Regions from separate parts of the Marichromatium sp. AB32 genome, predicted to be linked through region 3. Evidence: predicted binding sites of a transcription regulator. Region 3 holds the regulator's gene; each other region holds the start of a gene.
The links. The regulator sigma-54, encoded in region 3, starts transcription at its own class of promoters, with help from an activator protein. The targets are predictions, from matches to a motif close to TGGCANGNTNCNTGCTT.
Positions count from the first base shown of each region.

Region 1: a site for sigma-54 is predicted at 3,622-3,638, ahead of nifE (nitrogenase iron-molybdenum cofactor biosynthesis protein NifE). Genes of this name have one in related genera too.
Region 2: a site for sigma-54 is predicted at 8,593-8,609, ahead of EBL85_RS12070 (THxN family PEP-CTERM protein). Genes of this name have one in related genera too.

Region 1 covers NZ_RHFJ01000012.1:28,265-38,104, forward strand. The annotation lists gene EBL85_RS05900 (formylglycine-generating enzyme family protein) at 1-412, opposite strand, end outside; gene nifN (nitrogenase iron-molybdenum cofactor biosynthesis protein NifN) at 763-2,094, opposite strand; gene nifE (nitrogenase iron-molybdenum cofactor biosynthesis protein NifE) at 2,082-3,437, opposite strand; gene EBL85_RS05915 (hypothetical protein) at 3,905-4,513, shown strand; gene EBL85_RS05920 (AraC family transcriptional regulator) at 4,887-5,879, shown strand; gene EBL85_RS05925 (AMP-binding protein) at 6,119-7,825, shown strand; gene EBL85_RS05930 (SDR family NAD(P)-dependent oxidoreductase) at 7,845-8,606, shown strand; gene EBL85_RS05935 (acetyl-CoA C-acyltransferase) at 8,617-9,804, shown strand; gene EBL85_RS05940 (acyl-CoA dehydrogenase) at 9,818-9,840, shown strand, end outside.
Region 2 covers NZ_RHFJ01000039.1:21,826-31,665, forward strand. The annotation lists gene EBL85_RS12045 (nickel-dependent hydrogenase large subunit) at 1-353, opposite strand, end outside; gene EBL85_RS12050 (hydrogenase small subunit) at 350-1,444, opposite strand; gene EBL85_RS12055 (MFS transporter) at 1,961-3,325, shown strand; gene oadA (sodium-extruding oxaloacetate decarboxylase subunit alpha) at 3,344-5,161, opposite strand; gene EBL85_RS12065 (acetyl-CoA carboxylase biotin carboxylase subunit) at 5,243-6,661, opposite strand; gene EBL85_RS12070 (THxN family PEP-CTERM protein) at 7,506-8,474, opposite strand; partial or broken gene EBL85_RS12075 (transcription-repair coupling factor) at 8,807-9,840, shown strand, end outside.
Region 3 covers NZ_RHFJ01000016.1:18,102-27,941, reverse strand. The annotation lists gene lptC (LPS export ABC transporter periplasmic protein LptC) at 1-90, shown strand, start outside; gene lptA (lipopolysaccharide transport periplasmic protein LptA) at 87-575, shown strand; gene lptB (LPS export ABC transporter ATP-binding protein) at 589-1,314, shown strand; gene EBL85_RS07065 (RNA polymerase factor sigma-54) at 1,496-2,968, shown strand; gene hpf (ribosome hibernation-promoting factor, HPF/YfiA family) at 3,004-3,357, shown strand; gene EBL85_RS07055 (PTS sugar transporter subunit IIA) at 3,645-4,103, shown strand; gene hprK (HPr(Ser) kinase/phosphatase) at 4,123-5,091, shown strand; gene rapZ (RNase adapter RapZ) at 5,140-5,997, shown strand; gene EBL85_RS07040 (PTS sugar transporter subunit IIA) at 5,994-6,395, shown strand; gene EBL85_RS07035 (HPr family phosphocarrier protein) at 6,392-6,661, shown strand; gene ptsP (phosphoenolpyruvate--protein phosphotransferase) at 6,658-8,394, shown strand; gene mgtE (magnesium transporter) at 8,518-9,840, shown strand, end outside.

The DNA of each region.
Region 1 (9,840 bases), on a different contig from region 3:
CGTATTCCCACTCGGCCTCGCTCGGCAGACGATAGCCCCCGCCCAGATCCGGGCGCTGGTTGAGCGCGCGCACGAAGGCCTGGGCGTCCTCCCAGGAGATCTGCTCGACCGGGTTGTCCGGGTCCTTGAAGTGGGACGGGTTCTCGCCCATCACCGCCTGCCATTGCCGCTGGGTGACCTCGGTCTCGGCCAGATAGAAGGGTTGGGCAATGGTGACGCGGTGCACGGGCTGCTCGCCCTTGTCGCAGCGCTGGCGGGTCGTGTCGCAGCCCATCTGGAAGCTGCCGGCCGGGATCAGGCGGAAGGTCATACCCAGCGCGTTGGTGTCGGTGGCCGGCGGCGCGGCGAGGCTCGCGCCGGTGAGCAACAGGCCGACGAGCAGCGTGCCGAGCGGGAGGACAGACGGGGGCATCCTGGGGGTCATGGGTGAGACTGCGCGGGTACGAGGTTGGTGAGGGGGCCGATGCGGATCGGGCAAGCGAACCCAAGCGGGTACGACTTCAAGCGCGATCTGCCTGCTGGCGCGCTCGACCATGGGGCGAGCAGCGACCGCTTCGCGGAGCAACGATTCTTATCGGGATTATCGGCGCTTCTCGGGCGGGCTTACGCTGAGGTTTCGCAATCGGGCGCTGCCCTGCCCCGCTCGATCTGGCGCCGCGATCAGCGGATCACGGCGCCAGCAGCGAATCTCACCGCGCGGCTCACCCGATCGAGGCCCGCGCCCCATCGGATGAACCGCGCGCTTGGTGACGGGATCGCGCGTCAGGCGGCGGCCCCCTGCTGCTTAATCCGTTCACGCGCGTGGTGAACCTCCGACTCGCGCATCCGCTCGGCGGCATTGGCGATGTCGAAGAGGAAGTAGGCGCCGCCCTCGTAGAGCACGTCATTCTTCAGCGCGCTGCCGATCTCCTCATAGTTGGGGAAGCCGCGCATCACCGCGCGCTTCCCCACGCGATGCGCCAGGGCCTCGGTGTGGAAGTTGCCGATGATGATGTCGTAATCGTCGCGCAGCTGCTCGGCATCCTCGAGGTCTCCGACGATCACCCGATCGGCCTCGATGGCGCCGAGGACCGGTGAGTCGACCGTGGCGATCGCCAGGGCGACCTTACCGCCCACCTCGCGCAAGGAGGCGGCCATGGCCGCCAGGTGATCGGGCTCGGCGACCAGCAGGAAGCGGGTCTGTCCGATGGCGAAATGGCTGTCGAGCATGGCGTCCTGAAGGCGCTTGCGCCAGCGCTCCACCACCGCCGGAGGGGTGTCCCGAGCGCTCGTCTCGAGCAGCCAGGCGACCAGCTCGTCGGTCCCGACCAGACCGCTCACATGGTCGAAGTGTCGATGCCGGATGGCCGGATTCTTCTTCTGCAGGGTCGCGCCGACGGGCTTGACCGAGGCCCCGACGGTGACGACCGCACCCGCGTCCGCCAGCCCCTCGAGTTCGGCGACCGTCACCCCGCCACCGCTCAGCGACGCCTGCTTCTCCCCCAGGTGATTGTCGAGGGAAGAGGACAGATCGGGCACGGCGACGACCTCGAAGCCGAATGCCTCGATGAACTCCCGCAGCTTCTCCACCTCGATCGGCTGCATGCTGACGTGGGGGACCAGGACGACCTTGCGCGCGTCGGTGCGCTCGCACGGCTCGGTGAGCTGCTCGATCAGCGCCTGGACGGTCAGCGTCCAGCCGCTCTCCAGCCCGCCCTGGTAGTCGGGGGTATTCACATAGACCAGGGGGGCCTCGATCTTGCTGGCGACGCCCCGAAGATCGTCCCCCTTGGTCTCGGTCAGCCCGGTGGTATGCACGCCGATCAACGCCGGGGAGACCTTGTCGCCGATGTTCTTGATCGACTCGGTGATGCTGTAGTCGCCGCCATCCAGCACCGCCGTCACATCGGTCACGGCGGTCGTCTGCAGGGCGATGGGCTCGCAGAAATGACGGGTGAACATCACCTTGGTGAAGCTCGCGCAGCCCTGCGCGCCGTGCATCAGCGGCATGCAGCGGTCGACGCCGAGGAACGCCAGGGTCGCGCCCATCGGCTGCGAGAGTTTATGCGGGTTGACCTGCAACGGCTTGCCCATCTTGCGTCTTACTTCTGCCATGGTGCCTTCCTGTCGACCAGTTCGAAGACCGGATTCTGCAGTGAGTTCTTGAGGTCCTCGGCGAGGACCAGGAGCCCGTCGTAACCGCCGTAGCTCTTCTTCTTCTCCTGATTGACGTCGGTGAAGGCGATCCGCTTCTTGATCGCGGTATAGAGCGAGCGACCGCCGGCCAGGAGCAGATGGGCCCCGGTGTCGTCGATCACCTGCGCCTGCTGACTCGCCGGGCTGGTCATCAGGATGGCGTCCTCGCCGAGGTATTGACGCGCCTTGGCCTTGTCCGCCTCGGTCGACTTGCGCACCGAGGTCGCCACCACCTCGATGCCCAGATCCTGCAACGCCGAGGCGATCGACCAGGACTTGTTGCCGCCGGTGTTGAGCACCGCCTTCTTGCCGGCGAAGACCGCCCGGTAGGGGATCAGCTTCTCCTCCAGTCGCGCCTCCTCGCGGGCGATCAGCGCGCGGGTGCGGGCGATCAGGTCGGCATCGCCCAGCGCCTCGGCGATGGCCAGGATGCTGTTCGAGGTATCGGTCATGCCGTAGAAGGAGCAGGAGATCCAGGGAATCCCATATTGTTCCTCCATCTTGCGGGTCATGGAGATCAGCGACTTGGCGCAGACGATCACATTGAGCTTGGCGCGATGGGCGGTGCGGATGCTGGCGATGCGACCGTCGCCGCTGAAGGTCGAGCGCACGCGGATGCCGAGCTCTTCGAGCAGATGACGGTAACGCCACAGCTCGCCGGTGTTGTTGTGCTCGCCGATCAGGTTGATGTCGAAGGGGGTGGTGTCCTCCGGCTCCTTGGTCCCGATCAGGTGGCGCAGCACCGCCTCCCCGGCGATGCGGCTGCCCAGATTCTTGGCACCGACGAAGCCGGGGGCATGCACCGGCACGCAGGGCGTGCCGTGTCTCTCGCTGCCCTGCCTGCAGACGGCGTCGATGTCGTCCCCGGTCAGCGCGGTGACACAGGTCGAGTAGACGAAGACGGCCTCGGGCGCATAGTGCGTGATGACATGGTCGATCGCCTCGGCCAGCTTCTTCTCGCCGCTGAAGACGACATCGTTGGTGTTGATGTCGGTGGCGAAGCCGGTCTGGGTCAGGTCGCGACCGGGCCAGCTCGTCGGCGTCAGACGCGTCTCCCAGGCCCCGCCGACGCAGGACATGGGACCATGGATCAGGTGGGCGGCATCGGCGAAGGGAAACAGGGCGATCTGCGCGCCGTCGAGGGCGCAACCGCCGGTGGTGGCCCCGGGCGTGGGCGTGTTGCAAGGTCCTTTCTTGTGGCCCTTGTTGTGTTCGCAGGCGCTCTCGACGAGCAACTCTTTGATCTTCGGTTTTGACGACACGAGCAGGCCTTCCATTCAGAGGGTTCCGGATCGGCAGAATGGCCCTGACGGCGCTTCCCCCGCTTCTTCATCCATCGGTTCGAGAAAGTTGTGAGAAAAGGGACATTCTTCGATGAGAGAAAAGCGACAATCGATCATCAATTTCCCCAGTGACGGCATTGAACGGCCCCGCACGTGAGTCTGCTTGCACGATCAATGCCATTTTCAGCTCCTGCACGATATCGATGGCCCTTGGGGACCGGCGCAGGGATCCCGCCCCGGTCCGATCGAGACAGCCCCCCGCACACCTAGCCGATCTCTGCCCGTTCACCGGGCGACGAATGGTGTCGCCGCACGGTTTCATTTCTCCTCGTCACACGCACATCGACCGGCAGGCCGTCCGGCTCGTAACCCCCCGGGTTCGAGCAGACGACCTGGAGCGGCCGTTCTCCCCACCACAGATGACATTCAATGGATGGAAGACACCGATGAAACCGACCCGCATGTTGCGACGACTCTCCACACCCGGCGCCCTGGCGCTGATGCTCTCGGCGCCGCTGCAGGCGACCACCGAGCACGACAACGAGGTCTTCTTCGCCATCACCGGGGTGAAGAGCTTCGAGTTCACCGAGACCGGTCACTCGGTGAGCAAAGGTCAGCCCTACAGCGGCGTCACCTCCGGGGTGAGCAAGGACGGGGAAGAGGCGCGGATCGTGGTCAAGGCGGGACGCCACAAGACGAAGGCGGTGGCGCAATGGTTCAAGGACGCGGTGAACGCGGGACCGGGGCAGACCCTGGCGTGTGACAGCAAGGGCAACTTCCCCGACGAGCTGAACTTCGCCGTCGAGGGCACACTGGAGATGCAGATCGGCGACAAGCAGATCACCTGCAAGGACATCCTCATCGCCCAGGGCAGTTTCACCACAACCAACAACTGGTGGATGGGTGGACCGCAAATGCAGGGCGCTCACGTCTCGCTGAGCGGCGCCACGCTCCAGACCTGCTCGGCCAAGGGATCGCTGCTGCCGGTGGCGGTGCTCTTCAGCCCACAGACGCCCTGCGCCAATCATTTCAACATCAGCATCGGATCACTCTGAGGGGACGGACACGTCCCGCCTCGGCATCGAGGCGGGACGCGCTCATGCGTCCGGCTTGGCCATGCCGACGAGGGATCAGAGAAAGAAAAGAGGAGAAAGAAAAGGACACCCAGTTACCGATCGAGAAAAGCGGGGGAAAAGCGGAAGGGGGGAAAGGGACACCCAGTTACCGAGTTATCGCGAAGCCCCCACCCTACGGCACCACCTCGGCCATGTTGCCAGGGAGCAAAGGGACACCCAGTTATCGAGTTACCGCGAAGCCCCCACCCTACGGCACCACCTCGGCCATGTTGTACCATCGGGGTCGGCCCGAGTCAGGACACCCGGTCAGCGCATGCCGTTACGCAAGCCCCCCGAGAAGGACACGATCTCCATGCAGCTGGTTCGCGAGGCGCTGCAACAGTGCTGCGAACCGGGCGCGCCCACCGATGCGCTGCTGGCCGCGGCCGGTATCGATCCCGCGCGCTGGACGTGCAACGACGCCCGCGTCTCGGCCGCCGCCTATGGCCGGCTGTGGCGGCTGCTCGCGCGTCGTCTCGACGACGAGTTCTTCGCCATGAACCCGCGTCGGTTGAAGTGCGGCAGCCTGGCCTTCCTCTGTCGCTCGTCGATGGCGCAGGAGACGCTCGAGGCGGCGCTGGCCTCGGCGCTGGCCTTCCTGTCGCTGATGCTCGATGCGATGTCGGCGCGGCTGGTGCGCCAGCAGGGGTTGGCGGAGATCGTGCTGCACGAGGGGGACGCCCCTCCCCGCCGGGCCTTCACCTATTTCACCTATTGGATGATCGTGCACGGCGCGGCCTGCTGGCTGTCGGGGCGACGGATCCCGATCCTGGCGATCGATCTGCGCTGCCCGGCGCCGGCGTTCTGCGACGACTACCGGGTGATGTTCTCGGAGAACCTGCGTTTCGACCAGCCGCGCACGCGGATGATCGTCTCGGCCGACTGTCTGGACCTGCCGGTCAGGCGCAGCGAGGCCGAACTCGCGCACTTCCTCGCCCAGGCCCCGGCCAACATCCTGGTCAAGTACCGCGACCCGCAGAGCCTGGCGAGCCGGATCCGCAACGATCTGCGCCAGCTGCCCGCCGAGCAGTGGCCGCGGGCCGAGGTCCTGGCGCAGCGGCTGCACATGTCGACCTCGACCCTGCGGCGGCGTCTCGCCGAGGAGGGACAGACCTATCAGGGGCTCAAGGACGGCGTGCGCAAGGAGCTGGCCATCGGCTGGCTGGCCGAGCCGCAGCTCGGCTTCGCCGAGATCGCCGAGCGGCTGGGCTTTGCCGATGTCAGCTCCTTCTACAAGGCCTTCCGCAAGTGGTGTGGCTCGAACCCGGGGCACTATCGCAGCCTGATCCTCGACGCCACGGACTGATCCCGGCCACCAGCCCGCACCCAGCGCGCCCGACGCCCGCCCATCGACCCGAGCGCGCCCCAGCCCATCAGCATATTCGAATAATCGACAACTCCACCCCCTTTGTTCAAATCGCTCAGACAACTTGAGTCCTTCGACCATTGTCCGCCAACCCGCGCCACGCCAGTATCACGACGGCATGACCGCATGCTCCATGCGGATCGATCCCAATCACCAAAAGGACGCGGGGGACACCGGCGATGCGCGACTACCAAGCAGCGATCACGCAGTTCGATCATCGAGGGGCCGCCGAGGCGGCGCTCTCGGGCAGCCTCAGGGCGCTCAATGCCTGTATCGAGTGCTGCGACCGACATGCCGACTCCGACGACATCGCCCTGTTCTGGGAGGGCGAGGACGGCCGCAGCGCGACCCATACCTTCGCCGAGCTCAGGGACCGCGCCGCACGGCTGGCCAACTTCCTGCGCGCGCAGGGCGTCGGCCAGGGCGACACCGTCGCCGGGCTGCTGCCGCGCCGGGTCGAGCTGCTGATCACCGTGCTCGCCACCTGGCGTCTCGGCGCCGTCTACCAGCCGCTCTTTACCGCCTTCGGGCCCAAGGCGATCGACTACCGGTTGACCACCTCGGGGGCCAGGGTGGTGATCACCGACGGCCACAACCGCGCCAAGCTCGACGGTATCGAGGCCTCGCCCCAGGTCGTCACCATCGACACCCCAACGAATGGACGGGATCACGACTTCTGGACCGTGCTCGAACAGCACTCGAGCGACTGCGCACCGGTGATGCTCGACGGCGAGGCCCCCTTCCTGCTGATGTTCACCTCCGGCACCACCGGACCGGCCAAGGCGCTGCACGTGCCGCTGAAGGCGATCGTCGCCTTCCAGGGCTATATGCGCGACGCGGTGGACCTGCGCCCCGACGACGCCTTCTGGAACATCGCCGATCCGGGCTGGGCCTATGGCGTCTACTTCGGCGTCACCGGCCCGCTGTCGCTGGGGCACGCGACGACCTTCTACGAGGGCCCCTTCACGGTCGAGAGCACCAGCCGGGTGATCGAGAAGTACGGCATCACCAACCTCGCCGGCTCCCCCACCGCCTATCGGCTGCTGATCGCCGGGGGCGAGACCTTCGCCGCGGCGGCGCGCGGTCGGCTGCGCGTGGTCAGCAGCGCCGGCGAGCCGCTGAACCCGGAGGTGATCCGCTGGTTCGCGCGCCAGCTCGATGTGGTCATCCACGACCACTACGGCCAGACCGAACTCGGCATGGTGCTGTGCAACCACCACGCGCTGCGCCATCCGGTGCATCTCGGCTCGGCCGGGTTCGCCTCGCCGGGACATCGCATCGTCGTGCTCGACGAACAACAACGCGAGCTGCCGCCGGGCCAGCCGGGCATCCTCGCGCTCGATCGCAGCCAGTCGCCGCTGTTCTGGTTCGGCGGCTATCTCAACGCGCCGACCAACGCCTTCATCGGCGACTACTACCTCAGCGGCGACACCGTGGAACTCAACCCGGACGGCAGCATCAGCTTCGTCGGGCGCAGCGACGACGTCATCACCACCTCGGGCTATCGCGTCGGGCCCTTCGACATCGAGAGCGCGCTGATCGAGCATCCGGCGGTGGTCGAGGCGGCGGTGGTCGGCAAACCCGACCCGGAGCGCACCGAGGTGGTCAAGGCCTTCGTGGTGCTCGGCCCGGACCATGAACCGGCGCCCGAGCTGAGCCCGGCAGAGGTCGAGGCCCAAGCCACTGCGTTGGCCGATGAGCTGCGCCAACACGTGCGCGAGCGCCTGGCCGCGCACGCCTATCCGCGCGAGATCGAATTCGTCGCCGAGCTGCCCAAGACCTCCAGCGGCAAGCTGCAGCGCTTCATCCTGCGCAACCAAGAGATCGCCAAGATGCGCGAGGCGACCACCGAGCAATCCGCCGAGGCGCACGCCGCCTCGGCCTGAAGGAAAGAAGGAGAGCAGGATGCAGATCGAAGACAAGGTCTTTCTCGTCAGCGGCGGGGCCTCCGGGCTGGGCGCGGCCACCGCCGAGATGCTGATCGGCGCCGGCGCGCGGGTGATGCTGCTCGACATCGACGCCGCGGCGCTGGCCGAGCGGGCCGAGCAACTCGGCTGTCGCGCCAGCCGCGCCGACATCCGTGACGAGGCCGCGGTCGAGGCCGCGCTCCAGGACACCCTCGCCGCCCACGGCGCCCTGCACGGGCTGATCAACTGCGCCGGGGTCGCGCACGGCGAGAAGATCCTCGGTCGCCGGGGCCCGCACGCCCTGGACGGGTTCCGTCGGGTGATCGACATCAACCTCATCGGCAGCTTCAACCTGATGCGCCTGGCCGCGCCGCTGATCGCCGAGAACGCGCCCGACGCCGACGGCGAGCGCGGGGTGATCGTCAACACCGGCTCGATCGCCGCCGCCGACGGCCAGATCGGCCAGGCCGCCTATGCCGCCTCCAAGGGCGCCGTCGCCAGCCTCACCCTGCCGGCGGCGCGCGAGCTGGCGCGCTTCGGCATCCGCGTGATGACCATCGCCCCGGGCATCTTCGAGACCCCGATGATGGCCGGGATGAGCGAGGAGGTGCGCGCCTCGCTCGCCGCCGGCGTGCCCTTCCCGCCCCGGCTCGGGCGCCCGGCCGAGTACGCCGCGCTGGTCCGCACGATCGTCACCAACCCCATGCTCAACGGCGAGGTGATCCGTCTCGACGGTGCCTTGCGCATGGCCGCCAGATAAAGGAGTCGTCATGATGGACCAGGACCCGATCGTCATCGTCAGCGCCGCCCGCACCCCGATGGGCGGCTTCCAGGGCGTGCTCGGCGGGCTCACCGCCCCGCAGCTCGGCAGCGCCGCGATCGGCGCCGCCGTCGAGCGCGCCGGCATCAGCGCCGACAGTATCGACGAGGTGCTGTTCGGCTGCGTGCTGCCCGCCGGGCTGGGCCAGGCACCGGCGCGTCAGGCCGCGCTCGGCGCCGGGCTGGATCACTCGACACGCTGCACCACCATCAACAAGATGTGCGGCTCGGGCATGGCGGCGGCCATCCACGGCCACGACATGCTGCTCGCCGGCAGCGCCGAGGTGGTGGTCGCCGGGGGCATGGAGAGCATGTCCAACGCCCCCTATCTGCTCGATCGCGCCCGCGGCGGCTATCGCATGGGGCATGGCCGGGTGCTCGACCACATGTTCCTCGACGGCTTGGAAGACGCCTACGACAAGGGCCGGCTGATGGGCACCTTCGCCGAGGACTGCGCCGCGGCCAACGGGCTCGACCGCGAGACCCAGGATGCCTTTGCCATCGAGTCGCTGACCCGCGCCCAGCGGGCGATCGACGACGGGCGCTTCGGCGACGAGATCACCCCGCTGCAGGTGCGCATCGGCAAGGAACAGCGGCTGATCGTCGACGACGAGCAACCGCCGCGCGCCCGGCTCGACAAGATCCCCGGGCTGCGACCGGCGTTTCGCGAAGGCGGCACCGTCACCGCCGCCAATTCGAGCTCGATCTCCGACGGCGCCGCCGCGCTGATCCTGATGCGCCGCGCCGAGGCCGAGCGCCGCGGGCTGGCGCCGCTGGCGGTGATCCACGGCCACGCCGCCTTCGCCGACGCCCCGGCGCGCTTCCCGGAGGCGCCGATCGGCGCGATCGAGCGGCTGATGCACAAGACCGGCTGGTCGCTCGACACGGTCGACCTGTTCGAGATCAACGAGGCCTTCGCGGTGGTCACCCTGGTGGCGATGCAGAAACTCGCCATCCCCCACGACAAGGTCAACGTCCACGGCGGCGCCTGCGCCCTCGGTCACCCGATCGGCGCCTCGGGCGCGCGCATCCTGGTCACCCTGCTCGCGGCACTGCGCCAGCGCGGTCTGAGGCGCGGCGTGGCGAGTCTGTGCATCGGCGGCGGCGAGGCCACCGCGATGGCCATCGAGTGTCTGTAGGAGGATCCGGCCCATGCTGCCCAACGAAGAACAACG
Region 2 (9,840 bases), on a different contig from region 3:
TGGTCGTGCACCTGCAGCGTCAACTGCATGATGTTGCGGATCGAGTTGGCGTTCTCGGGGATGGCGATGCCGAGTGCGTCCTCCACCGCGCGCACCGAGGTCAGCGCGTGGGTCCCGGTACAGACGCCGCAGATCCGTTCGGTGAAGGCCCAGGCGTCGCGCGGATCGCGCCCGCGCAGGATCACCTCCAGCCCGCGCCACATGGTGCCGGTGGAGACGGCGTTGCGGATCACGTTGTCGTCGTCGAGGTTGACCTCACAGCGCATGTGCCCCTCGATGCGGGTGACCGGATCGACCACCACGCGCCGACCCGAGTCGTCGAGGGAATAACCGTTCGGCGTCTTCACCGTCATTCTTCACGCTCCTCGTGCTGCGCTTGATCGCGCTGTTTGGTCCGGTGCAGCGCGCTGGCCACCGCATGCGCCCCGATCGCCGCGCCCACGGTGCCGGCGGCGGCAAGACCGACGCGGTCGGCGTTGGCCTCGATGCCGAACACATGGGTATCGGTGACATGCTCGTAGAAGCTGTCCTTGTCCCAGAAATCACGCTCGGAACAGCCGATGCAGCCGTGACCGGACTGGATCGGGAAGGACACGCCGTCGTTCCAGCGCACCGTGGAACAGGCGTTGTAGGTGGTCGGGCCCTTGCAGCCCATCTTGTAGAGACAGTAGCCCTTGCGCGCGCCCTCGTCGTCCCAGGACTCGACGAACTGACCGGCGTCGAAGTGCGGACGGCGGTAGCACTTGTCGTGGATGCGCTGACCGTAGAACATCAGCGGCCGACCCTGGCGATCGAGCGGCGGTAGCCGGTCGAAGGCGAGCATGTAGGTGATCACCCCGGTCATCACCTCGGCGATCGGCGGACAGCCGGGCACCTTGATCACCGGCTTGTCGCGGATCACCTCGTGCACCGGGGTGGCGCGGGTGGGATTGGGACGGGCGGCCTGGACACAGCCCCAGGAGGCGCAGGAGCCCCAGGCGATCACCGCCTTGCAGTCGGCGGCGACCTCCTGGAGCTGATCGAGGAAGGGACGCCCGCCGATGATACAGCTCATCCCGTCCTGGGCCAGCGGCGGGTTGCCCTCGACGGCGAGGATGTAGTTGCCGCGATAACGCTCGCGGATCTCCTCCAGGATCGCCTCGGCCTGATGCCCGGCGGCGGCCATCAGGGTGTCGTCGTAGTCGAGCGAGATCATCGACAACACCACGTCCTGCACCAGCGGATGGGCCGAGCGGATGAACGACTCGGTGCAACAGGTGCATTCCAGCCCGTGCAGCCACAGCACCGGGGTGCGCGGCTTGGTCTCCATCGCCTCGGCGATGCGCCCGGCATAACTCGGCGCCAGACCGAGCGCGGCGGCGGTCAGACTGCAGTATTTGAGGAAACTGCGGCGGCTGATCCCCTGCCGGCGCATCACCTCGTAGAAGGTCTCGGTGCTTGCCATCGTCCTCCCCCAGTTGTCGACCACCCGCCCAGGACGCGCGGCCATGTCCACGGGGATTATAGGCAAATACGCGAGAACCAAAAAATGTCATTGACGGTGCATGACGCACCAGAACAAAGCCGCGGAGCGGAGCTGCCAGCCTTCAGCCCCCAGCCGCCAGCGGACGCCAGCCCTCAACGAGGGCGGCGGGGGACCGATTTGAACCACGAGGCCGCAAAGCACACAAAGAGGGCCTGAGCGGTCGGCCTTTTGACGTTCGGCGAAAACCCGACCCGAGCCGCGATCAGACAGCAACCCGCCTGAGCCGCGAGCCGAAGACCGGATGCCGCCCCCCCGGCGGACACGCCGCGCCCTCCCCCACCCGACAAAACCCTTCGCGCCTTTGCGGTTCAATCCCCTGGCGACTGGCGACTGGCGACTGGCGACTGGCGACTGGCGGCTGGCCGCTGACGACGTTCGCTTTCTCCCCGCCTTTGCGGTTCAATCCCCCGACCGAGACCGAGGATTGGGCCGACGATGACCGCGACGACCACCACCCCGACCGCCTCCCGCCAGCGCGCACCCGCGCGCGAGCTGTTCGGCTGGGCGATGTTCGACTTCGCCAATCAGTCCTATACGCTGCTGATCATCACCGTGGTGTTCGGCGATCTGTTCACCCGGGTGATCGTCGGGGACGCGCCGGACTATCGCATCGGCAATCTGCTGTGGAGTCTGGCGCTGGCGGCGAGCTATCTGCTGGCGGTGGTCTGCGCCCCGGTGGCCGGGGCGATCATGGACTATGACGCGAGCAAGAAGCGCTTTCTCTTCGCCAGTTATCTGGTCACCGTGCTCGCCACCGCCGCGCTCTATTTCGTCGCCCCGGGGCTTGCCTGGCTGGGGGTGGTGCTGCTGATCGTCTCCAACCTCGCCTACTCGCTCGGCGAGTCCTTCATCGCAAGCTTCCTGCCCGGGCTGGGCCCGCCCGAGGACCTCGGCAAGATCTCGGGGTTCGGCTGGGCGCTCGGCTATATCGGCGGCATGTGCTCGGCGATCTTCGTGCTGCTGGTGCTCGGCGAGGTCAGTGCCGAGAACTTCGAGCGCATCCGCTGGGTCGGTCCCTGGGCGGCGGTGTTCTTCCTGCTCGCCGCCATCCCGACCTTCCTCTGGGTGCGCGAGCGCGCGCGACCGCGACCGCGGCCGCTCGGCCAGGGCGCGTTGCGGCTCGGTCTGGGTCGGGTGGCGCAGACCCTCGCCCACCTGCGCGGGCACCCCGACCTGGCGCTGCTGCTGGTCTCGGTGTTCTTCTCGATGAGCGGGATCTCGATCATCATCACCTACGCCTTCATCTACGGCGCCCAGGTGATCGGCTGGGACGGCGAGGTGCGCACCCTGATGTTCGTGCTGGTGCAGATCACCGCCGCGCTCGGGGCGCTGGGCTTCGGCTTCGTGCAGGATCGGCTGGGGGCGCTGCGCACCTATCGCATCACCCTGTGGATGTGGCTGGCGGCCATCGCGCTGATCTATCTCACCCCGGAGATCGCCAGCCAGGCGCAGAGCCGCTTCGGGCTCGACTGGGAGGCGCAGCACGTCTTTCTGGTGGTCGGTTGTGTGGCGGGCTTGAGTCTCGGCGCCTGTCAGTCCTCGACCCGCACCCTGGTGGGGCTGTTCGCGCCACGCTCGCGCGCGGCCGAGCTGTTCGGCTTCTGGGGGTTGGCGACCAAGCTCGCCGGGGCCTTCGGGCTGCTCGCCATCGGGCTGGTGCAGGGGCTGCTCGGGCTGCACAGCGCGATCCTGCTCTGTCTGCTGTTGTTCGCCGCCGCGCTGTTCGGCGCCCGCGGGGTGATCGAGCAGCGCGGACGGGCACTCGCCGAGGCCCACGATCGGGGCCGGGCGCCCTGGTGAGGACGCCCGGCGCCGCGATCAGGCCTCGATCGCGATCAGCACCTCGTCGGGGCTGACCGAGTCACCCTTGGCGACGAAGACCTCGGTCACGGTGCCGGCGATCGGCGCCTGGATCTCGGTCTCCATCTTCATCGCCTCGGTGATCAGCAGCGGCTGACCGGCCTCGACCCGGTCGCCCTCGGCGACCAGCACGTCGACGATGTTGCCCGGCATCGAGGTGGTGACGTGCCCGGGCGCGCTCGGACGCGGCCGCTTGCCGGCGATCTTCTGCGCCACCGCACCCTCGGCGCCGCCGGTGAGCACCAGCTCGTCGAGGGTCTCGACCACCACCTCCTCGGGCACACCGTCGATGGTGAAGTAGAAGTGACGATCGGCCTGCCCCTTGTGGCCGGCGCCGGTGACCTTGATGTGATAGGTCTCGCCGTGGACCGCGACGTTGAACTCGGTCGGGGCGTTGGCCGCCGTCTCGCTCGGCGGCGGCTCGAGCGGCTCGGGCTGGAGGGTGCCGGCGGCGCGCTGCTCGAGGAAGGCGCGACCGATCTCGGGGAACATGGCGTAGGTGAGGACGTCCTCCTCACCCTCGGCGAGCGCGCCGATCTCGCCCTGCAGCCGCGCCAGCTCGGGTTCGAGCAGATCGGCCGGGCGGCAGTCGATGGCCTCGGCGTTGCCGATCGCCTGACGCTGCAACGCGGCGTCGACCGGCGCCGGGGCCTGACCGTAGCGTCCCTGGAGATAGCCCTTGACCTCGTTGGTGATGCTCTCGTAGCGCTTCTCGGTGAGCACGTTGAGCACCGCCTGGGTGCCGACGATCTGCGAGGTCGGGGTGACCAGGGGCGGATAGCCGAGATCCTTGCGGACCTTGGGGATCTCGGCGAGCACCGCCTCCATGCGATCGAGCGCGTTCTGCTCGCGCAGCTGGTTGGCGAGGTTGGAGATCATCCCGCCCGGCACCTGGTTGACCTGGACGCGGGTGTCGACCCCGGTGAAGTCGCTCTCGAACTGGTGGTACTTCTTGCGCACCTGGTGGAAGTAGATGCCGACCTCCTGGATCGCCTCCAGGTCCAGCCCGGAGTCGTACTCGGTGCCGCGCAGCGCCGCCACCAGGCTCTCGGTCGGCGGGTGGGAGGTGCCGCCGGCGAAGGCCGAGATGGCGGTATCGATGGTGTCACAGCCGTTCTCGATCGCCTTGAGATGGCACATGTCGGCCAGCCCCGAGGTGGCGTGCGAGTGCAGGTGCAGCGGCAGCTCGACGCTGTCCTTGAGCGCCTTGACCAGCTCGGCGGTGGCGAAGGGGGTGAGCAGCCCGGCCATGTCCTTGATGGCGATCGAGTCGCAACCCATCTCGGCCAGTTCGCGCCCCATGCGCACGAAGCCCGCGGTATCGTGCGCCGGGCTGACGGTGTAGCAGATGGTGCCCTGGGCGTGCTTGCCGGCGGCCTTGGTCGCCTCGATCGCGGTCTTGAGGTTACGCAGATCGTTGAGCGCGTCGAAGATGCGGAAGACATCCATGCCGTTGGCCGCGGCACGGGTGACGAAGGCACGCACCACGTCGTCGGAGTAGTGACGGTAGCCGAGCAGGTTCTGACCGCGCAGCAACATCTGCAGCCGGGTGTTGGGCAGCGCCTCGCGCAACCGGCTCAATCGCTCCCAGGGGTCCTCCTTGAGAAAGCGCACGCAGGCGTCGAAGGTCGCCCCGCCCCAGCACTCGAGCGACCAGAACCCGATGGCGTCGAGCTTGGGGCAGATCGGTAGCATGTCCTCGGTGCGCATCCGGGTGGCGATCAGCGATTGATGGGCATCGCGCAGGATGACGTCGGTGATATTGATCTTCGGCATGGTCTCGTTCTCGGCCGGGGCTTGCCCGGCACCGTGAGGGATTGAAGCATCGCGCGGGCAGCGGCGCCCGCGCCCCGGCGGCTAGAGCCCGGCGTGTGCGGCGATCGCTGCGGCCAGTGCCGCGGCAACATCCTCGCTTCGGCGCTTGGTCGAGTATTCGAGCAGCTCGGGATGCGACTCGACAAAGCTGGTATTGAAGCTTCCGGCGCGGAAATCCGGGTGACGCAGGATCTCCTGGTAGAAGGGGATGGTCGTCTTGACGCCAAACAACCCGGTATCGCGCAGTGCACGGTCGCCACGATTGATCACGTCGTCCCAGTTCAGCGCCCAGACGATGACCTTGGCGAGCATCGAATCGTAATAGGGCGGGACGGTATAACCGGTGTAGATGGCGCCATCGGTGCGCACGCCCGGCCCACCCGGGGCGTAATAACGCGAGATGCGCCCGAAGCTCGGCAGGAAGTTGTTCTTCGGGTCCTCGGCATTGACGCGGAACTGGATGGCGAAGCCGCGGCGCTGGATCTCGTGTTGGGCGAAGCGCAGCGGCAGCCCGGCGGCGATGCGGATCTGCTCCTCGACCAGGTCGACGCCGGTGATGGTCTCGGTGATGGTGTGCTCGACCTGGATGCGGGTGTTCATCTCCATGAAGTAGAAGCGCCCGTCGCTATCCTGGAGGAACTCGACCGTGCCGGCATTGGTATAGCCCACGGCGCGCGCGGCCAACACCGCCAGACCACCGACGTACTGGCGTTCGGCCTCGTCGAGCTGCGGCGAGGGGGCGATCTCGATCAGCTTCTGATTGCGCCGCTGGATGGAGCAATCGCGCTCGAACAGATGCACGCAGTGACCATGATGGTCGGCGAGCACCTGGACCTCGATGTGGCGCGGATTGACCACGCACTTCTCCATGAAGACCTCGGCACGGCCAAAGGCCTTGGTCGCCTCGGAGATCACCCGCTGGTAGTTGTGGCGCAGCGCCTCGGCGTCATCGCAACGCCGGATGCCGCGACCGCCGCCACCCGAGGTGGCCTTGAGCATCACCGGATAGCCGACACGCTCGGCGCAGGCCAGCGCCTCGTCGAGGTTGGCGAGGTTGCCATCACTGCCGGGCGTGACCGGCACCCCGGCGCGGATCATCGCCTGACGGGCCTCGGTCTTGTCGCCCATCCGTGCGATCACCTCGGCGCTCGGACCGATGAAGGTCAGCCCACGCCGGGCACAGGCAGCGGCCAGCTCCGGGTTCTCGGAGAGGAAGCCATAGCCGGGATGAATGGCATCGCAGCCGGTGGCCACGGCCAGGTTGACGATGGTGTGGACATTGAGATAACCGGCCAGCGGATCGCTGCCCAGGCTATAGGCCTCGTCGGCCTTCTTGACATGAAGCGAATGGCGATCCGCTTCGGAATAGATTGCCACCGAGCGGATGCCCATCTCGGCGCAGGCGCGAATGACACGCACCGCAATCTCTCCGCGGTTCGCGATCAGTATCTTTCGAAGCATTGGTTAGCCTCAGGAATGGCCGGTTCAGTGGACCGAGTCAGAACGGTGAGGATCGTTCGGCTGCACTTGCTGCTTTGCAGCAATATACCCAAAGGCGGTCTGGGTGCAAAGGATGCACACCGCGACACGGCACCGACGTCACCGAAAGGACGGCGTAGAAGCGATCAATTTCGCTGCACGGCGGCGCAGTTTAGCGCAACTTCATCGAATGCTGTCAAATGTGTTCAATCGCGTGCAACGTCTGACCGCACTGTCCGGAGGACGCGGAGGCACCGAAGATGCCCGCCCAACAATCGATTGATCCCGGGTTGGCGCAACCGTGATCGCGCCCGGGTTTTCACTCGTCTGTTTTACGCATAGCGCCAAGGCTTTCAAGATCCGCGCCCGCACCCCGCGGGCTGCCACGGCACTGCTTCACTCCCATGTGACACCGGGGTCATGACAGGCGGTAAAAAAGACAGGCTTGTCTGTTTTTCAGGGGTGTCCGAACAGCGATGGCAGGCGAGCGCGCCAGGCCGCCGCCACGGGGGAGACGTCACACCAGGGGTGTCGACTCTCCCTCACCGAGGTCCGTGACAACAGGAGCATGCGATGAAGACCAAGACGCTGATTCAGCTCAGCCATGTCCGAGGAGGCCCGGGCGGGCGTCAGCACGCGACGGCCCCGGCCCGACGGCGTCGGGACCGGCGAGCGCGGACACGCGGAACGACTGTTGATGGCGCTCGATCCAAAACCGGTCGATCTGCGCCATCTGATTGAAACGGCGCACACCTGCAGCGATCGCGCCGAGATCGTCGAACCCGGATCGGGGAGGACAAGCCCCGACCCGGGTCTTCGCCACGCCCTAGCGGCCGCGACGACCCAACCGACGCGACAGCCCCGCGGCAAGGAGCCCGCCGCCAATCAGCCCCAGCGGAGCCGGCAACGGCACCGACTGGACCGGCTGGGCCACGGCCGGCGGGAACAGCGCCTCGGTGCTGACCGCGAAGGCGAACTGGAAGGTGGTCGCCTGCTCCTCGGCGGTGCGAAAGCCCTGACACCCGGCGCCCAGCCCGAGCGCGGCGCACTCCTCCTCGTGCAGGGTGGCGATCGGTGCGACCCCGCCGCTGGCATCCTGCAGCAGCAGGCTCACCAGATACTCGTTGCCATCGTAGAGGAAGGGGATATCCAGGGTCTGCACGGCGAGCAACCCGAACAGATCAGGACAGGGGTTGGTGCTGTCGCCGGCACACGTCCCCTGGTTCGCCGTTTCCTTGAAGAAGAACTCGAAGTCCAGGGTCCGGGTATCGATGCTGGCGCCACTGGCGGGCAGCTCTGGCGTCAAGGTCAGACTGGTCGCGACACGCCCCCACTCCAGGGTCGAGTAGCGCGACGAGAGCCGATTGTTCCAGTGGGTCAGGCTGGTGCCGACGCCGATCTCGGCGGCGTCATCAGCGCTGCCGTCGACGACCGTCGCGACCGAGCCGACGGCCGGGCCGCCGCCGGTCAGGTCATTGGTCACGCCATTGCCGATGGTCAAGGCGCTGCGGTTGTGATCGGCGTCGGTGCTGGGGCTACGGAAATCAGGCGTCACCGTTGTGCCCCAACACCCAAGCCAAGTATCCATACCGGAACAATAAGATCCGCTCCCCCAGGACAACTCGCTGCCGGTGACCTGAATCTCACCACTCGACCCTGAGAACCGATTATCTACGAAACGTGCATCGGCGCTGTATCCCCACTGGGTCACCACCGGTCCGGCGACCGCGTTGCCCAAGGTCCCTAGCACCAGGGCAGCCAGCGCCATCTTTTTCATCACCATTCGCTTCATCATGTTGACTCAACTCCGTTGTCTTCCTTGTGCCGGGGCGGATCCATCCTCGCGGAGCATCGTGCGCCGCACCGGGGCCATCCCGTCTCGCAACGATGGCGCGCACCCGACTCGACACTTAGAGCACGCCCCATGCCATATAAAGACAACCAACTGAAGGCTAAAAGGTTTCTTCAAAACCAGCACACCACGAGCAAAAGCGAGCACGAAAACCGTAAAAAAAACCGACGACTGCCCTGCCCGTACTCATACAGAACGGCCCCCGCCGCCCCGTCTGCACATCCGCTCATGCTGTGCGAGAATTCCACGCTTGTCGAAATGACGAGGACCCGTTCGTGAACCAGGCCACATCCGCCACCCTGCACTCCCCGCTCGAACCACCGCTGCCCGAAGGGGCGGGTGAACGCAGGTGCTGGGGCGGGCTGCACGGGGCCGGCGCGGCGCTCGCCATCGCCACCGCCGCCAGACGTCACCCCGGACTGGTGCTGGCCCTGGCCGAGGACGTGCAGGCGGCGCGACGGCTGCACGCCGAGCTGGGCTTCTTCCTCACCGGCAGCGATCTCCCGGTGCTCGGCTTCCCCGACTGGGAGACCCTGCCCTACGACGTCTTCTCGCCCCTGCCCGAGCTGATCTCGGAGCGGCTGCTGACCCTGCACCGTCTGCCGGGGCTGACCCGTGGCGTACTGGTGGTGCCGGTGGCGACCCTGCTCCAGCGCCTGCCGCCGCGCGACTATGTCGACGCCCACTCGCTGGTGCTCGCCTGCGGCGACCGACTCGATCTCGACGCCACCCGACTGCGACTCGAACACGCCGGCTACAGCTGTGTCTCGCAGGTGATGGGACACGGCGAATACGCGGTACGCGGCTCGCTGCTCGATGTCTTCCCGATGGGCGGGCAGCAACCGCTGCGCATCGACCTGTTCGACGACGAGGTCGAGAGCATTCGTCTGTTCGATCCCGAGACCCAGCGCTCGCACGACCGCATCGAGCAGGTGCGGATGCTGCCGGCGCGCGAGTTCCCCTTCGACGAGCAGGCGATCGCCGGCTTCCGCAGCCGCTATCGCGCCAGCATCGAGGGCGATCCGCAACGCAGCCTGATCTATCGCGAGGTCTCGGAGGGGCGCACACCGGGCGGCATCGAGTCCTATCTGCCGCTGTTCTTCGACGACACCGCCACCCTCTTCGACTATCTGCCCGCCACCACCCTGGCGATCGAACCGGCGAGCGGTCGCGAGGCCGGCGCGGGCTTCCTCGCCACCGTCGCCGAGCGCCATGAGCAGCGTCGCCACGACGCCGAGCGCCCGCTGCTCGCCCCCGCGCGGCTCTATCTCGGCGCCGACGAACTGGCCGCCGCGCTCAACCGCATGCC
Region 3 (9,840 bases):
ATGCAGCTGTGGTACGACGAGCCGGCGCGCGCCACCTTCCACGGTCGCACCCGGATGCTGCTCGCCCCGACCCAGGAGACCCAACCATGAGCCCTCCACTGCGCCTGCTGGCACTGTTGCTGTTGTTCGGCTGGAACCCGGCCAACGCGCTCGACGACGACCCCCAGCAACCGATGTATATCGAGGCCGACGACGTCGAGGTACGCGAGGCCGAGGGCACCAGCATCTATGTCGGCAACGTCGAGGTCACCCAGGGCAGCATGCGCCTGCACGCCGACCACATGACCGTCTATCACCGCGAGGACCGCCGCCCGCGCCAGATCATCGCCATCGGCACCCCGGCGCGCTTCCGTCAACTGCTCGAGGACGACCAGGGCGAGGTCCGCGCCTTCGCCAGGCGCATGGAGTTCGACACCGACCGCGACGAGCTGGTGCTGATCGACGAGGCGGTACTGATCCAGGGCGAGGACCGCGTCGCCAGCGAGCACATCGTCTACGACCGTGCCCGCGAACACTTCCGTGCCGGCGGCAGCGGTCGGGTGCGGATCACCATCACCCCCGAGGAGGAGTCATGACAGGGGTCGACGGATGAGCGTACTGCGCGCCGAACAGCTCAAGAAACGTTATCGCAGCCGCGAGGTCCTGCGGGGAGTGAGCGTCGAGGTCGAGGCCGGCGAGGTGGTCGGGCTGCTCGGCCCCAACGGCGCGGGCAAGACCACCTGCTTCTATCTCATCGTCGGGCTGATCCCGGCCGACCAGGGGCGCATCACCCTCGACGAGCACGATGTCACCCTGATGCCAATGCATGCGCGCGCGCGCGCCGGACTGAGCTATCTGGCGCAGGAGCCCTCGGTGTTTCGCAAGCTCAGCGCGCGCGACAACATCCTCGCGATCCTCGAGACCCGCGGCGACCTCGACCGCGAGCAGCGCGAGCAGCGTTGCGAGCAGCTGCTCGAGGAGCTCGGCATCGCCCATATCGGCGAGTCGCTGGCGCTCAGCCTCTCCGGCGGCGAGCGCCGTCGTCTCGAGATCGCCCGCGCGCTGGCCGTCGACCCCAAGGTGATGCTGCTCGACGAGCCCTTCGCCGGCGTCGACCCGATCGCCGTGGGCGACATCAAGGCGATCGTTTCGCACCTGCGCGAGCGCGGCATCGGCGTGTTGATCACCGATCACAACGTGCGCGAGACGCTCGACATCTGCGATCGCGGCTACATCATCAGTAATGGCGAGGTGATCGCCGCCGGCCGCCCCGACGAGCTGCTCGCCAACCAGCAGGTACGCGACGTCTATCTCGGCGCCGACTTCGCCATGTAGCATGTAGGCGGCAGCATCCGCGCCCCGCTGCTACATATTGGGAGTAAGATGAAGACCATCGCGCCCCGGCAGGGGGCGCGCTTGACGTGACTCAGGCACCTTTGTTGCCACCCGACCTATAATCGTCATAGGACGGTCATCGACCCGGCATAGAGACAGACGCAAGACGCATCGGCGATCCATGAAGCAAACCATCCAGCTTCGCCTCGGCCAACACCTGACGATGACGCCCCAGCTGCAGCAGGCGATTCGCCTCCTGCAGCTGTCGACGCTCGAGCTGCAGAAGGAGATCCAGGAGGCGCTGGACTCCAACCTGATGCTCGAGGAGGCCGAGGAGGCCGACCGCTTCGCCGCCAACGGAGAGGACAGCGGCAATGGCGCACACGAGTCCCCGCCCAGCGATGAGCAGGGCAGCGCCGAGCGTGAGCTCCAGGGCGAGACCAACGAGATCCCCGATGAGCTCCCGGTCGACACCCAGTGGGCCGATGTCTACGACGGCTATCTACCGCCGAGCACCCAGGGCAGCGCCGAGAACGCCGATTTCGACCCCTTCCTCCACCAGAGCCGCCCTCAGACCCTGCACGATCACCTCCTCTGGCAGCTCAACCTGATCCGGCTGAGCGAGCGCGACGAGATGATCGCCGAGGCGGTGATCGATGCCATCGACGCGCGCGGCTATCTTCGGGCCGATCTCGACGAGCTGCTGAGCACCATCGGCGACGATCAGATCAGCCTCGAGGAGATCGCCACCATGGTGCACCGGGTGCAGTCGTTCGATCCCCCGGGGGTCGGCGCCCGCGATCTCGCCGAGTGCCTGCAGATCCAGCTGCGGCAGCTCCCCGCCGAGACCCCGCAGCGCGACCTCGCGCTGGCGATCTGTCGCGACGGCTTCGAGCACCTGCCGCGCAAGGACATCGCCGCGCTGATGCGCCGCTTCAAGCAGACCGAGCCCGAGATTCGTGGTGCACTCACGCTGATCTGCCAGCTCAACCCGCACCCCGGCGACTTGATCGCGCAGGAGCCCCCGGAGTACGTTGTACCCGACATCTTCGTGCGCAGAGAGAATGGTCGCTGGTCGGTGGAACTCAACCCGGAATCCACACCTAAACTGAGGGTGAACGCAGACTACGCCCGGCTGATCCGGCGCGCCGACACCAGCAGCGACAGCGTCACCATGCGCAACCACCTGCAGGAGGCGCGCTGGTTCATCAAGAGCCTGGCGAGCCGCAACGACACCGTGCTGCGGGTGGGCGCCAAGATCGTGGAGATGCAGCAGGCGTTCTTCGAGCACGGCGAGGAGGCGATGCGGCCGATGGTGCTGCGCGACGTCGCCGAGGCGCTCGAGCTGCACGAGTCGACCGTCTCCCGGGTCACCACGCAGAAATACATGCATACGCCGAGGGGCACCCTGGAGTTCAAGTACTTCTTCTCGTCCCACGTCAGCACCACTTCTGGTGGGGAGTGTTCATCAACGGCGATCCGCGCGCTCATTCGTAAGCTGATCGCCGCCGAACCCGCCAGAAAACCCTTGAGCGACAGCAAGATCGCGGCCGAACTGGCCGATCGCGGCATCCAGGTCGCGCGTCGAACCGTCGCCAAGTACCGCGAGGCCATGGGTATTCCAGCCTCGAACGAGCGCAAACGCCTGGCATGAGCAGGCTGTTTGGAACCCCTGTAAGGAGTCCAATGATGCAAATCAATCTGACGGGTCATCACGTCGACATCACCGAGGCACTGCGCGACTACGTCGACAGCAAATTCGCACGCCTGGCGCGTCACTTCGACCACGTCACCAATGCCCACGTCATTCTCAGCGTTGAGAAGCTCGACCAGAAGGCCGAGGCGACGCTGCACATCAATGGTGGGAAGCTCTTCGCCGACTCCGTGCATGAAGATATGTATGCCGCGATCGACGGCCTGACCGACAAGCTCGATCGCCAGATCCTGCGCCACAAGGAGAAGAAGAACGACTATCGCAGCGCACCCGGCCCGAAGGCGGCCGACTCTGAAGCCGAGGCCGACGCCGAGGCCGATACCGAATAGCCCGGCAACGGCCTGATGGCCCATGCGTCGGCGGGGCGTCGGGACACCCGACACCCGCCGGACCGACGCACCGACACCTCGAACGGATCCGTGATCGCGCCGTTCGGGGTGTTTTGCATTGAGACCCTGAGATCCGAGCCGATATCGACACCTGCGGGCTCCGACGACTCGAAGGACACCCAGAATCCATGACCACGACCACGCGCCCCGATCACCCGCCGGTATGGACACCGGACACCGTCACCGCCCAGCGCCCCTGTCCCTGCGACCACCAGGAGCCTTGACCGATGTTCAGTCCAGACCTGATCAGCGAGGCCCGAGTCAGCTGCGGTGCCGAGATCGCCAGCAAGAAGCGGCTGCTCGAGACGCTCGCCGAGCTGCTGGCCAACGACCACCCCCGTCTCAACACCGAACTCGTCTTCGAGCGTCTGCTCGAGCGCGAGCGACTCGGCAGCACCGGACTCGGTCACGGTGTGGCGCTGCCGCACGCCCGCATCAAGGAGATCAACGAGGTGCTCGGAGCCTTCGTCAGCACCAGCACCGGGGTCGACTATGACGCGATCGACGGCGAGCCGGTCGATCTCGCCTTCGCCCTGCTGGTCCCGGAGAGCGCCACCGAGGAGCATCTGCGCTTGCTCGCCCGGCTCGCCGGCATGTTCAGCGACCCGGCCACCCGCGCCGCGCTGCGCGAGGCCGGCTCGGCGGCGAGCGTGCTGCAACTGATCGAGACGAGCGAGGCGCGCTAGCGCCACGCCGACCTGGGCCATGCTCGACAGCCTCCAGTCACTCCTCGAACAGACCGGCCCGCGGCTGCAGCTGCGCTGGCTCAACGGCGAGCCCGAACAAGGCTCCCCACTGCGCCGGCCCGAGCGCGCACGCTCGCGCGAGTCGCTGATCGGCTCGCTCAACTGCATCCACCCCAACTGTCTGCAGGTGATCGGGCGCGCCGAGCAGCGCTATCTCCAGGCACTGGGACGCACCGCCTTCGAGGAAACCCTCGAGCAACTCTTCGCCGAGCAACCGGCGGCGATCCTGTTCGCCGACGGCCTCGAGCCCCACCCCGCCTTCTTCGCCTTCGCCGCCGAGCACGACACCCCGCTGCTCGGCTCGCCGCTCGGCGACGAGGAGCTGATCAACCACCTGCGCTATTTTCTCACCCACGCCCTGGCCGAGCGCCAGACCCTGCACGGCGTCTTCATCGAGGTGCTGGGGATGGGGGTATTGCTGGTCGGCGATCCGGCGGTGGGCAAGAGCGAGCTGGCGCTCGACCTGATCACCCGCGGTCATCGGCTCATCGCCGACGACGCGCCGCGCTTCGCGCGCATCGCCCCGGAGGCCATCGAGGGCACCTGCCCGGAGACCCTGCGGGACTTCCTCGAGGTGCGCGGGCTGGGTATCCTCAACATCCGCGCGATGTTCGGCGAGGGCGCGGTCCAGCGCAGCAAGACGCTGAACCTGATCATCGATCTGCAACCCCTCGACCAGCAACAGATCGCCGGTCTCGACCGGCTCACCGGCAGCCTCTCGGCAACCGACGTGCTCGGGGTGGCGATCCCGACCATCACCATGCCGGTGGCGCCGGGACGCAACCTGGCCATCCTGGTGGAAGCGGCAGTGCGCCACCAGATCCTACGTATCCGTGGCTATGACGCCGGCGTCGACTTCATCGACCGGCAGGCGCGGGCGATCCGTCTCGACCGCCCCGACCCGCCCGGCCCCGGATCCAGACCCTAGCACCGCTCCCGACCTCGATCGGGACCGGCCCGGAGCAACCCGCAGCCCATGAAACTCGTCATCCTCAGTGGCCTGTCCGGCTCGGGCAAGAGCGTCGCCCTGCATACGCTCGAGGACCTTGGCTATTACTGCATCGACAACCTGCCGCTGTTCCTGCTCAAGGACCTGGTCGCGGGGCTGCGCAAGGCCCCCGACGACGGCTTCTCCAGCACCGCGGTGGGCATCGACGCGCGCACCAGCCCGCGCGCGCTCGGTCGGCTCGCGGAGCTAATCGAGGAGGCGCGCGCCCAGGGCATCGACTGTCGGGTGATGTTCCTCGACGCCGACACCGACACCCTCAAGCGCCGCTTCAGCGAGACCCGGCGACGTCACCCGCTCACCCGCGGCAACCGCTCGCTCGACGAGGCCATCCGCCTCGAGCGCCGTCTGCTCGAGGCCATCGGCCGCTGCGCCGAGATCCGTATCGACACCACCCACACCAATGTGCACGAACTACGCGACCTGGTCCGCGCCCACCTCGTCGGCAGCGACTCGCCCAAGGTCTCGATCCTGCTGCAGTCGTTCGGCTTCAAGCACGGCGTGCCCAAGGACGTCGACTTCATCTTCGACGTGCGCTGCCTGCCCAACCCGCACTGGCAGCCGGAACTCAAGCAACTGACCGGACTCGATCAGCCGGTGATGGAGTTCCTCGACGCCAGCACCGAGGTCGGCGAGATGCGTGACGACATGCTCGCCTTCTTCGACCGCTGGATCCCGCGCTTCGAGACCGACGGGCGCAGTTATCTCACCATCGCCATCGGCTGTACCGGCGGCCAGCATCGCTCGGTCTACATGACCGAGGCGCTGCGCCGTCACTTCGAGCAGACCGGTCACAAGGTGCTGGTCAGACACCGGGAGTTACCGTGAGCATCGGACTGTTACTCATCACCCACCAGCCACTCGGCGGCGACCTGCTGCGCATCGCCAGCGCCATCCTCGGCACCGAGCCGGCAGCCACCGAAGCGCTCGAACTGGTCAACGACCGTCCCTGCGAGTGCATGCTGCGCGAGGCGCTCGACTGCGTCGACCGACTCGACCAGGGCGGCGGCGTACTGGTGCTCACCGATCTCTACGGTGCCACCCCGGCCAACATCGCCCTGGCGCTGCACGAGCAGCGACGCCGGGTACGGGTGATCTCCGGGGTCAACCTGCCGATGCTGCTGCGCGCGCTCAACTATGCCGAGCTCGACCTCGACAGCGTCGCCGAGAAGGCGCTCGAGGGCGGGCGCGAGGGTGTGATTCGCTGCCAGGAGCAGGACGCATGACCAGCAAGGACTTCGAGATCATCAACAAACTCGGCCTCCACGCCCGCGCTGCGGCCAAGCTGGTGCAGTGCGCCAACGGCTTCACCAGCCGCATCGAGGTCGAGCGCCGCGGTCAGCGCGTCAACGGCAAGAGCATCATGGGGGTGATGATGCTGGCCGCCAGCCGCGGCACCTGGATCACCGTCAGCGCCGAGGGCGAGGACGAGGCCGCTGCACTGACGGCGATCGAGCAACTCATCGGCGACCGCTTCGGGGAAGGCGAGTGACCATCGCCTATCAGGGCATCGGCATCCACTCGACGCGCGCCATCGCGCTCGGGCCGGCGCTGGTCGACAGTCGCAGCCTGGCCACCATCGGCCATATCGAGATCAGCGACGAGCAGGTACCCGCCGAACTCGAGCGGCTGGAGCGGGCGATCGACGCGGCGCGCGGCGCGCTCGAGGCGGTGCGCGCGCAGATCCCCACCCAGACCCCGCAGAACATCGCCGAATTCATCGATACCCATCTGCTGATGCTCGAGGACGCGGCGCTGGTCGAGGAGGTCCGGCGCATCGTCAGCGCCGAGCGCTGCAGCGCCGAGTGGGCGCTGCAGCAGCAGCGCGACACCCTGGTGCGCATCTTCGACGAGATGGACGACCCCTATCTGCGCACCCGCCGTGACGACGTCGAGCACGTCGTCCACCAGATCCAGTCCTTCCTCGCCGGCGAGTCCCCGGAGCCGCGCCTGCCCGAGCACGATCTCGACGGCCATGTGGTGGTCGCCCGCGACCTCACCCCGGCCGACACCATCCTGCTCCACCACCGCGGCATCGCCGGCTTCGTCACCGAGTTCGGCGGGCCGATGTCGCACACCGCGATCCTCGCGCGCAGCCTCGGGGTCCCGGCGGTGATCGGGGTGCGCAACATCACCCGCTACATCGAGCCGCGCGAGTTCCTGGTGGTCGACGGCGAGAACGGCACCGTGCTGTGCGATGCCGACGACCTCACCATCGCCCACTTCCGTGATCGCGTCCGCGCCGCCGAGGCGCGCCAGCACCGGCTGCGCCGACTGATCGGACGCGCCGCGCGCACCCGCGATGGCATCGCAGTCGGCCTCCAGGCCAACCTCGAGCTGCCCGAGGACGTGGAGACGGCGCGCGCCAACGGCGCCGCCGGCGTCGGACTCTACCGCACCGAGTTCCTCTACATGAACCGCCTCGACCTGCCCGACGAGGAAGAGCAGTTCGCCAGCTACGCGGCGATGATCGAGGGACTCGGCGGCATCCCCACCACCATCCGCACCCTCGATCTCGGTGCCGACAAGGACAGCGCCGCCCAGCCCATCGAGCCGAGCGGCAATCCCGCGCTGGGGCTGCGCGCGATCCGTCTCTGTCTCAAGGAACCGGCACTGTTCCGACCACAGCTGCGTGCCATCCTGCGCGCCTCGGCGCTCGGTCCGGTGCGGCTGATGCTGCCGATGGTCTCGGGGGTGCGCGAGGTCATGGCGGTACGCCAACTGCTCGAGCAGCTCAAGCGCGAACTCGCCAGCGAGGGGCTGGCGCACGACCCGGCGCTACCGCTCGGCGCGATGATCGAGGTGCCGGCCGCGGCGCTCGCCGCCGGGGCCATCGCCCGTCACTGCGATTTCCTCTCGATCGGCACCAATGACCTCATCCAGTACACCCTCGCCATCGATCGCCTCGACGACGCCGTCAACGACCTCTACGACCCCACCCACCCGGCGATCCTGCGGCTGATCCGCATGACCATCGAGGCCGGTCGCGCCCGCGGCATCCCGGTCGGGATGTGCGGCGAGATGGCCGGCGACGCGCGCTTCACCCGACTGCTGCTGGGGCTCGGGCTGCGCGAGTTCAGCATGCAGCCCGGTGCCCTGCTCGACGTCAAGGAGGTGGTGCTCGCCGCCGACACCAGCACCCTGCAGCGACGCACCGAGGCGCTCTTCGCCCGGCTCGACGAGGCCGACCCACAGGACCTGCTCGCGGCACTCAACACCGATTGACGCCGCCCCCAGGCCCCTCCCATCGGCTCTGTTAGGATAGGCGCAACCGAGCGCCGGCCCCCGCGATGCACCGCCACCCCGCGCCCGGCGAGCGTCTCCCAATCACAGCAGCCACGGGCAGCCATGACAGCCGCAGCACCCAGCACCACTGACGACCAGCGTTTCGCCGATCTTCACCAGGTTCTCGAGCAGGGCGCCATGCGCAAGGCCGCGCGCATGCTCAATGCACTGCAGCCGGCCGAGATCGCCCACCTGCTGGAGTCGCAGCCGCCCAAGGAGCGCGAGCTGGTGTGGAGTCTGGTCGATGCCGAGTACGACGGCGAGATCCTCACCTATCTCAACGACGACGTGCGCGAGCAGCTGATCAGCCAGATGGACGCCGGCGAGCTGGTCGCCGCCGTCGGCGGGCTCGACACCGACGACCTCGCCGACCTCATCCAGGACCTGCCGGTGACCATCACCAGCGAGGTCCTCAAGTCGCTCGACCAGCAGCGTCGCGAACGGCTGCAGACCGCCCTCGCCTTCCCCGAGGACAGCGCCGGCGGCTTGATGAACACCGACACCGTGACCGTCCGCCCCGAGGTCACGCTCGACGTGGTGATGCGCTATCTGCGCCGACTCAAGGACGGGCTGCCGGACATCACCGACAACCTCATCGTGGTCAACCGCGAGGGCTACTATCTCGGCGTACTCTATCTCACCGATCTGCTCACCCACGACCCCGAGGAGACGGTGGCCGAGGCGATGACCCTGGCGGTGCAGGCGATCCCGGCGACCTGGGGGGCGCGCGAGGTGGCCACCCGCTTCGAGCAGCACGACCTGGTCACCGCACCCGTGGTCGACGACTCGGGACTGCTGCTCGGGCGCATCACCGTCGACGACGTGATGGACGTCATCCGCGAGGAGGCCGAGCACCAGTTCCTCGGCCAGGCCGGTCTCTCCGAGACCGAGGACATGTTCGCCCCGGTGCTGCTCAGCGCGCGACGTCGCGCGCTGTGGCTCGGGGTGAACCTGCTCACCGCCTTCCTCGCCGCCTGGGTGATCGGTCGCTTCGAGGACACCATCCAGCAGGTGGTGGCGCTGGCGGTGCTGATGCCGGTGGTCGCCAGCATGGGCGGTATCGCCGGTACCCAGACCCTGACCCTGGCGATCCGCGGCCTGGCGATCGGTCAGCTCTCGAGCAAGAACGCCCGCTGGCTGCTGTGGAAGGAGCTGGCGGTGGCGGCGATCAACAGCGTGGTCTGGGCGGTGGTGGTGGCGGCGGTCGCCGCCTACTGGTTCGGCGATCCGCAGATCGCGCTGGTGATCGGCGTGGCGATCACCATCAACCTGCTCGCCGCCGCCCTCGCCGGGGCGCTGCTGCCGATGGCGCTGGAGCGCTTCGGCATCGACCCGGCGCTCGCCGGCGGGGTGATCCTCACCACCGTCACCGACGTGGTCGGCTTC